Regions from separate parts of the Arthrobacter sp. CAN_A214 genome, predicted to be linked through region 2. Evidence: predicted binding sites of a transcription regulator. Region 2 holds the regulator's gene; the other holds the start of a gene.

Region 1 (4,412 bases), on a different contig from region 2:
CACTGGGCCTCACACCCGGCCGGCACCGCCTCGTGGGGAATACCGGGACCCATCTTGACTCCCACCGGGGTGCCGCCGTCGGCGAGTTTCTCCACGAAGGACAGCGGTGGAGAGAACGCCTCCGGATCGAAGATGCGGGTGGTGCCTGAGGACGAGGTGCTGCGGCGCGCGGGGTCCAGCCAGACGCCGTCGTACGCCGACGCGTCGATCGACTCGGCGTCCGCGTTGACCACTTTCGCGTTCGCCCAGGGCAGCAGGTTCATGGTGGCGGCAGCGGCCGTGGTCTCATCGAGTTCGACGGCGGTGACCTCGCGGTCGAGCGTGGCCAGGGCCATGCTGTCTGCTCCGAGTCCGCACCCGAGGTCGGCCACGCGCACCAGGGAGGCTTCGACGAAGCGCTGGGCATGCCGGGCTGCCACACTCAGGCGCGTGGCCTGTTCCAGCCCGGCGGTAGTGAAGAGCATGCGCTCGGCGAAGGGGCCGAACTTCGCCCGCGCCTTCGCCCGCAGCCGTGACTGCGTGAGGGCTGCGGAGACGACATCGGGGGGGTGCCCTGCCTTCCGCAGCTGCTCACTCAGGCGGAGGCTTTCCTCTTCGGAATACGGGCCGAGCGAGTTCAGCAGCTCCCACCCCTCAGGCGTCAGGATCGGGGCGATGTTGTCGGTGGCCATGGGCTCCAGCCTAGGCGACAGAGACGGTCCGGACCCCTTTCGGATACCTGTCGGATCGGGGCGCTTTTTCACCCGTGAACCTTCGCAGAGGCTAGACTGGTAATACTGAACCTGGCGGATTCGTTCGGATCAGCAGGGTCCAGCAGAGGGCCTCCACCTGCCGGGCAAGAGCGCGCGGCTCTTCAAATTGTAAGGCCGTCCGTGGCAACCAATTCATCCCTCAACGAGATCGAAGTCGTCTTCGGGCGGGTCAAGGGTCTCCTCCTCACCGCGGAGACCGTCAACCATGCCGTTGATCTCCTCGCCGAGGCCGCGAAGGAGGGAATTCCGGGAGCAATCGGTGCCGGGGTCACCCTGGTCCGGAACGGTCAGCGGATCAGCACCGGTTCCACCGATGCCCTGGTCAGTCAGGCTGACGACATGCAGTACGAGCTGGGTGAGGGCCCGTGCCTGAGCGCCTGGGCGACCGGCGAGCCCATGCGCATCGACGATACCCGTACGGAGCCCCGTTGGCGGAAGTGGAACGCTGCAGTTTCCCAGGGGCCGGTGCGGTCCTGCGTCAGTGTCCCCCTCTTGCGCGGGCAGGATCATCTTGGGGCGATCAAAGTGTATTCAGCTGAGCCTTCCGCCTTCGATGCCGCCACCGAGGCCCTGCTCCTCCGTTTTGCCGTTCCCGCTGCAGCCCTCCTGGGTCACGTGCAGACCACTGAAACGCCGCAGCAGATCACCGATGAGCTCCTTGCGGCCCTTCGGACAAGGGACGTGATCGGTCTGGCCAAGGGAATACTCATGGGCGGACGGGGTATGGCGGAGGAACAGGCGCACACGGAAATCATCGAAAGGGCCAAGCGCCTGAAGATTACGATGGATGAAGCCGCCCAACAGCTGGTGGACCACCTGACCGGTCCGGAATCGTAAGGAGTAGGTTCGATGGGCTCCACTGGGGAGGAAGATCAGCACCTGTTGCTTGCAGCGGCCGTGAAACAGGCGGGGTACACGGTCGGCGAACTGTGGCTCCGGTTCTTCGCGATCGGCGGCAGGGTCGGTGAATACGAGGTGGAGGCCTACCTCAGCGGACTGATTCTCCTGCCCCCGTTGCAGCGGGACCTCCTCGCCCATGCGGCGAACGAGCTGATCGACGAACTTCCGCCGCCCCTGCGCGCACCCTACAGCGACGACCAGGAGAATGGCATCGAATCGGACGTCGATGACCGCGGTACCCACAGTACATTTTCCGGGGATCAGCTGAACGGTTCCGGAGAAGCAGGCCCGCAGGGACTGGAGTCCACTGACAGCAACGCGGAGCGCGGAAATACGGACGGCCGCTGACGATCCGGGTCTTCCCGCCCGTCCGCGACCTGCCGGGGTCCGTCAACTGAAGTGCGTGGTCACTGAGTCCTGTCCGACTGAGGCAAGGACCGCCGCCTCGACATCGCGGAGTTTGGTATTGCGGGTATTCGAAGCGGCTTTGAGAATGGCCATCGCAGCGTCCTGGCTGCACCGGCTCTGTGCCATGAACACTCCTGCCGCCAGGTCGATGGCGGTTCGCGATTCCATCGCCGCCCTCAGGTTCTCTCCTGAATCGGTCAGGCGGGTGATGCGGATGGTCAGGCGCAGGGAGGCTGACGCCTCGCTCGCGACTCCCTGCGCAGCGGCAACCGCTGAGGAGTCGAAAGCGGACGCATTCGGTGAGTAGATGGTCAATGCCGACCGGGTGTCACCTTGCAGGTGAATGGGTAGCGCCAGGGCCGACCGGATTCCATGCTCGGCGATGGCCTGGCTGTAGCCGGGAAACCAATCGTCTTCCTGGAAGTCCTGGACGAGGTAGGCCCTGCCTTCCAGCGCCGCCCTCTGCTGTCCGACTGCTGAGCGACTGTATCAATGGCATTTCACCGCGTTCGGCGGGCCTGTCCTGCCGGCCCCGGCGCTCGTTCTCTGGCACTCGCCTTGACCGAGTGCTAACGAATGCATAAAGTCGGGGTTAGCACTCTCAGTAGGAGGGTGCTAACCCCGAGGGAAGCGCCAGCTGGCACCGCGACGACGGTCAGCGCCATCCCGACGGCCACATTCCATTAGTAACGAATGCAAAGGAGAGCCCGAGTGTCGGTCTCTATTAAGCCTCTCGAGGATCGTATTGTTGTCCGCCCACTGGAAGCCGAGCAGACCACTGCTTCCGGTCTGGTCATCCCGGATACCGCCAAGGAAAAGCCCCAGGAGGGCGAAGTCGTAGCAGTTGGGCCGGGACGCGTTGACGACAACGGCAACCGCGTCCCCGTCGACGTCGCCGAGGGTGACATCGTCATCTACTCGAAGTACGGCGGAACCGAAGTCAAGCATGCAGGCCAGGAATACCTGGTCCTTTCCGCTCGCGACGTTCTGGCGATCGTCGTTAAGTAGTCCATCTGAGAGGAACCCCGGCCTCGACTGGCCGGGGTTTTTCTCGCTGCACAAGCCTGAAAGGAATCAACAATGGCAAAGCAGTTGGAATTCAACGATGCCGCCCGCCGTGCCCTCGAGGCCGGCGTGGACAAGCTGGCGAACACCGTCAAGGTGACGCTCGGTCCGCGCGGCCGCAACGTCGTGCTGGACAAGAAGTGGGGTGCTCCCACGATCACCAACGACGGTGTGACGATCGCCCGCGAGATCGAACTGGACGATCCCTACGAGAACCTTGGTGCGCAGCTGGCCAAGGAAGTAGCGACCAAGACGAATGACGTTGCCGGTGACGGAACCACCACGGCAACCGTGCTGGCTCAGGCCCTGGTCAAGGAGGGTCTGCGGAACGTTGCTGCGGGCGCAGCTCCCGGCCAGCTCAAGCACGGTATCGAGGTGGCAGTCGAGGCAGTAGCCGCGCGCCTCCTCGAGAACGCCCGGGAAGTCGTCGGCCAGCAGACCGCCAACGTCGCCTCGATCTCCGCGCAGAGCACCGAGGTGGGCGACCTGCTCGCCGAGGCCTTCGAGAAGGTCGGCAAGGACGGCGTCATCACCATCGAGGAGTCATCCTCGACGCAGACCGAGCTCGTCCTCACCGAAGGGATGCAGTTCGACAAGGGCTACCTCTCGCCGTACTTCGTCACCGACGCCGAGCGCCAGGAAGCAGTGCTCGAAGATGCGCTGATCCTGATCAACTCGGGCAAGATCTCGTCGCTGCAGGAGTTCCTGCCGTTGCTCGAGAAGGCGCTGCAGGCAGGAAAGCCGCTGTTCATCATCGCCGAGGACATCGATGGCGAAGCGCTCTCGACCCTCGTGGTGAACAAGATCCGCGGCACGCTGAACGTGGTTGCCGTCAAGGCACCCGGCTTCGGCGACCGCCGCAAGGCGATGCTGCAGGACATTGCGACACTGACGGGCGCGCAGGTCGTATCTCCGGATCTCGGCCTGAAGCTCGATCAGGTGGGCCTTGAGGTGCTGGGCTCCGCTCGCCGCATCACGGTCACCAAGGACACGACGACCATTGTGGACGGCATCGGCAGCGAATCCGACGTCGCCGACCGCGTCGCCCAGATCCGCGCCGAGGTTGAGCGCACCGATTCCGATTGGGACCGCGAGAAGCTCCAGGAACGTCTGGCGAAGCTCGCCGGCGGAGTGGGAGTCATCAAGGTCGGCGCAGCCACCGAGGTGGAGCTCAAGGAGAAGAAGCACCGTATCGAGGATGCTGTCTCCTCCACCCGAGCAGCTCTCGAAGAGGGCATCGTTGCAGGTGGCGGTTCCGCGCTGGTTCACGCCGGCAAGGCGCTCGAC
Region 2 (4,412 bases):
GTGGCAGACGAGAAGCTCGGCGCAGGCGGCCTGCACTGGTACGAGGTGAGCAACTGGGCGCTGAGTGTCGATGACCAGTGCCGCCATAACCTCGCGTACTGGAAGGGCGACGACTGGTGGGGGATAGGCCCCGGTGCCCATTCCCATGTGGGCGGCGTGCGCTGGTGGAACGCCAAGCACCCCCGCGCCTACGCTGCGGCACTTGACGCCGGAAGTTCGCCGGCTGCCGGACGGGAAGTGCTCTCGGCCCGCGACCGGTACGTCGAGGATGTGATGCTACGAGTCAGGTTGCGGGAAGGACTGCCCACCGCCACGCTGGAACCCGAGGGCAGGCGGGCAGTGGCCGGGCTCATTGCCGACCGCCTGGTCGAACCCGTCGACGCGTTTCGGGGTCTGGTCCGACTGACGGACGGCGGACGACTCCTTGCCGACGCCGTCGTACGCCGGCTGCTGCCGGACTGAAGACGGGCCTTCTGAGGCCGACCCGCGCTCCGCATTTCGCCGACGGCCCGGCGTTTCGCGAACCTAGGAAAGAAGGCGCAGGTTGAGGGCGTAGCGATACGGCCTGCCCCGGTTGACCTGGATTCCGGCCGTGACCGAGCACATGGCGATGGCCACCCAGATCAGGGCGTTGACAACCGCGAAGACTCCACCTACAGCAGGCAGGAGGGACAGGAGCCACGTAGCAAGGGCGAGTATCGTGGGCGGAAGAGTGAAGTTCAACGCCTCTTTGGACTCCTGCGCCGTAAACGGGCCACGGTCCTTGAAGATCAGGTAGATCAGCAGCGACGGCACGAAGCCGAGGATGCCGCCGAAATGGGCGAGGGTGGCGAACTGCCGGTCCTCGGAAGCCGTGAGTGGAAGCGCGTTTGCCGGAGAGCCCTCGAACGCGGACCGGCCCTCGTCAGGGCCGGTGTGCTGATGCCTGTCGGCGGTGTTGGACAACGTTCTTCCTTTGCTGCGCGGCGGGACTTCCCATTCGAACCGTTTCCCCAAGGATACTTTGGATCCAGGCGGGAGTCTGTCAAATTCCGGCCTGGGGCGCCGTCAGGAAGTCGATGACCTCCTCCACCCGCCCCAGGAGTGACGCCTCGACGTCGGCATAGGTGGTGACACTCCCGAGGATTCTCTTCCACCCTCTGGCAACGTCAGCGGAGTCTGAGTGCGGCCAGCCCAGTCCGGCGAGGATACCGGTCTTCCAGTCCTGGTGGCGTGGCACCACGGGCCAGGCGGCGAGGCCCAGGGCGCCGGGCTTCACTGCCTGCCACACATCCACATAGGGGTGTCCCACGATGAGCACGGAGCCGGCGGCGCCGCGCTGAGCCATCGCCTGCTCCGCGAGCCGGGACTCCTTGGTGCCCGGGAGGAGGTGGTCCACCAGGATTCCGAGGCGTCGGCCGGGGCCCGGTGAGAAAGCACGGACCGCTCCCTCGAGGTCGTCGATGCCATGGAGGGGTTCCACGACGATCCCCTCGTGCCGGAGGTCGTCTCCCCAGACCTTCTCCACCAGTTCGGCGTCGTGCTTGCCCTCCACCCAGATGCGGCTCGCCTTGGCCGTCCTTGCGCGGCCGCCCTCGACCCGCACCGACCCCGAGGCCGTGCGCTGAGGTCCGGCAGGCGCTGCCTTCGTAGGTGCAGTAACACGGACCGGGTTACCGTCGAGGAGGAATCCGTGCCCCAGCCGGAAGGTCCTGTGCCGCAGCTTCCGGTCCTCGAGGACCATCACGTGGAGCCCCCCGGACTTCTCCACGCGCACCACCGCGCCGACGAATCCGGTCTGCACGTCCTCGAGCACCAGGCCCGCAGCAGCCGCCACCTCCGGCAACTCGGTGCGCGCGGGCACGGAAATGTCCTGTGCCCCCCAGGCGTAGTCGGCCACTGCTGTATCTCGCTTCCATTTTCCGGTGGTATTCGTCCGGCGCTATTTACCCTGTTCCGGGGCCGGGCCGGATTTTCCAATGCTAACAATCCGCGCAGACGTACTAGACTTGGCACTTGGGTGTGTTGAGTGCCAATCGTTTCCGGTGCCGGCGGAAATGCCGGATAAGTGTCCTGGAGGTGATGAAGGATGAGTGAGCCACGGCGTCTGGAAGTGCTGCGGGCCATCGTTGAGGATTATGTCCATTCGCGGGAGCCGGTAGGCTCCAAGGCCCTCGTCGACCGCCATGGCCTCGGCGTCTCCTCCGCCACCATTCGGAACGACATGGCCGTCCTCGAGGAGGAGGGGCTGATTACTGCGCCCCACACGAGCTCGGGCAGGATCCCCACGGACAAGGGCTATCGGCTCTTCGTCGATCGCATCTCGGAGGTGAAGCCGCTCTCGGCTCCCGAGAAACGCGCCATCCAGGCACTGCTCGAGGGTGCGGAGGATCTCGACGACGTCGTCGACCGCACTGTCCGCATCCTCGCCCAACTGACCAACCAGGTGGCGGTGGTGCAGTTTCCCCGGCTCGGCGGTGCGGCGGTAAGGCACATCGAGATCGTGCTGCTCGCACCGCAGCAGGTCCTGGTGGTGCTGATCGCCACCAATGGAACGGTCCAGCAGCGGGTGGTACCCGTTCCCGGAACACTTCAGGAAGCGGAACTCGCGGACCTTAAACAGCGCATCCTCGGCGCGGTGTCCGGGGTCCGGCTGACGGCCCTGCCCGCCGAGCTCGCGCACGCGGCGCAGGTCTTGCCGCAGCACCTGCGCCATGCCGGCGGTGCACTGCTGAAATCACTCGAGCACCTGGCCGGACTCGGGCGGGAGGACCGCATCGTGCTGGCCGGAACAGCGAATCTGGCGCGGTCGACCGTCGATTTCCCCCTCAGTATCGGCCCCGTACTCGAAGCGCTCGAGGAACAGGTGGTCATGCTGCGCCTCCTGTCGGAGATGGAGCAGGACTACCGGGGAGTCTCGGTGCGGATCGGCAGCGAGAACCCCTACGGCGGTCTTTCGGAAGCCTCCGTCATCGCGACGGGGTACGGGCCCGATTCCGGGGCGAAGCTGGGGATCCTCGGCCCGACGCGGATGGATTACCCCACCACCATGGCGGCTGTGCGCGCAGTGGCACGATATCTCTCGCGGATCCTCGAGGAATAGCGCAGAGGAACTTCGTGCCGCGCGACCGGTGTCGGGAAGGAACGCGGCCCGTCGCCGGTTGATAGAGGAAACAGTCAGAACAGAGACCGAAATTCTGCGGGACACGCCGCGGGTTGCAGGATGAACAGTTCGTCAACAGGAAGTGATGTGCAGGAGTGAGTAATCACTATGAAGTTCTCGGTGTGGCGCAGGGTGCCAGCGGAGAGGAAATCAAGAAGGCCTACCGAAAGCTGGCCCGGAAGCTCCACCCCGACGTGAATTCAGGGCCGGACGCCGCCGAGGAGTTCAAGCGCGTCACGCACGCCTACGAGGTGCTGGCCGACCCGCAGAAGCGCAGGGTCTATGACACCACCGGCAATGAGAACGGAACCGACACCGGGTTCGGTGGCGGCTACTCCGGTTCCGGATTCGCCTTCCAGGACATTTTCGAGACGTTCTTCGGCGGCCAAAGCGGCCAGGGCGGGCCGCCCTCACGCATGCGCCGTGGCCAGGATGCCCTGATCAACGTCCGTATCGATCTGAAGGACGCCGTCTTCGGCACCAACAAGAAGATCGACGTCGACACCGCGGCCGTGTGCCCCACCTGTGACGGAAGCTGCTGCCAGCCCGGCACGTCGCCACGCACCTGCGACATCTGCGGAGGTTCCGGTCAGGTCCAGCGTGCAGTCCGGTCCATTCTCGGGCAAGTGATGACGACCGCGCCCTGCGGCTCCTGCCAGGGGTTCGGGACGGTCATTCCCAACCCTTGCCATGAGTGCAGCGGCGATGGACGCATCCGCGCGCGCCGCACCCTGACCATCAAGGTGCCCGCGGGCGTCGCCACCGGGACGCGCATCCAGCTGTCGGGCCAGGGTGAGGCGGGAACCGCCGGCGGACCGCAGGGTGACCTGTACGTGGAGATCCGGGTCAACACCGACTCGACGTTCCTGCGCGAGGGCGACGACCTCCATGTCACACTGAGCGTCCCCATGACCGCGGCTTCCCTCGGGACGTCGGTCCGGCTCGACACGTTTGACGGCGACCAGGAGCTTGCCATCAAGGCCGGGACACAGTCCGGCGAAATTTTGACGCTCCGCGGCCTCGGAGTCACCCACCTGCGGGGCAGCGGCCGCGGCGATCTGCGGGTTCACCTCAATGTCGAAACGCCGAGGAACCTCGATGCTGAGCAGGAGGAGCTGCTGCGCAAGCTTGCAGGCCTGCGCGGCGAGGAATATACCGACGGCCAGCTCGCTTCCAGCGGCTCCGGGGTCTTCGCACGCCTGCGCGAGCGCCTGGGCAACCTCTGACCGTGACGAACCCGCTGTTCTTCGGCGATCCTGCCGACGTCCGC

What was found. Region 2 encodes HrcA, which represses chaperone genes, less so after heat shock. Its sites were predicted from a motif close to TTNGCACTCGNNNNNNNCGAGTGCNAA; they were not measured.
Region 1: a site for HrcA is predicted at 2,607-2,633, ahead of groES (co-chaperone GroES). Genes of this name have one in related genera too.

What each region holds. Positions count from the first base shown of each region.
Region 1 is NZ_JADOUU010000001.1:193,731-198,142, reverse strand. Features, by position in the region: gene IWX65_RS00850 (class I SAM-dependent methyltransferase) at 1-671, opposite strand, end outside; gene IWX65_RS00845 (GAF and ANTAR domain-containing protein) at 873-1,589, shown strand; gene IWX65_RS17630 (hypothetical protein) at 1,602-2,000, shown strand; gene IWX65_RS17625 (ANTAR domain-containing protein) at 2,043-2,240, opposite strand; partial or broken gene IWX65_RS17620 (GAF domain-containing protein) at 2,298-2,519, opposite strand; gene groES (co-chaperone GroES) at 2,772-3,068, shown strand; gene groL (chaperonin GroEL) at 3,141-4,412, shown strand, end outside.
Region 2 is NZ_JADOUU010000002.1:289,936-294,347, forward strand. Features, by position in the region: gene hemW (radical SAM family heme chaperone HemW) at 1-462, shown strand, start outside; gene IWX65_RS03235 (DUF4870 domain-containing protein) at 526-945, opposite strand; gene IWX65_RS03240 (DUF3097 domain-containing protein) at 1,025-1,879, opposite strand; gene hrcA (heat-inducible transcriptional repressor HrcA) at 2,069-3,082, shown strand; gene dnaJ (molecular chaperone DnaJ) at 3,238-4,368, shown strand; gene IWX65_RS03255 (16S rRNA (uracil(1498)-N(3))-methyltransferase) at 4,371-4,412, shown strand, end outside.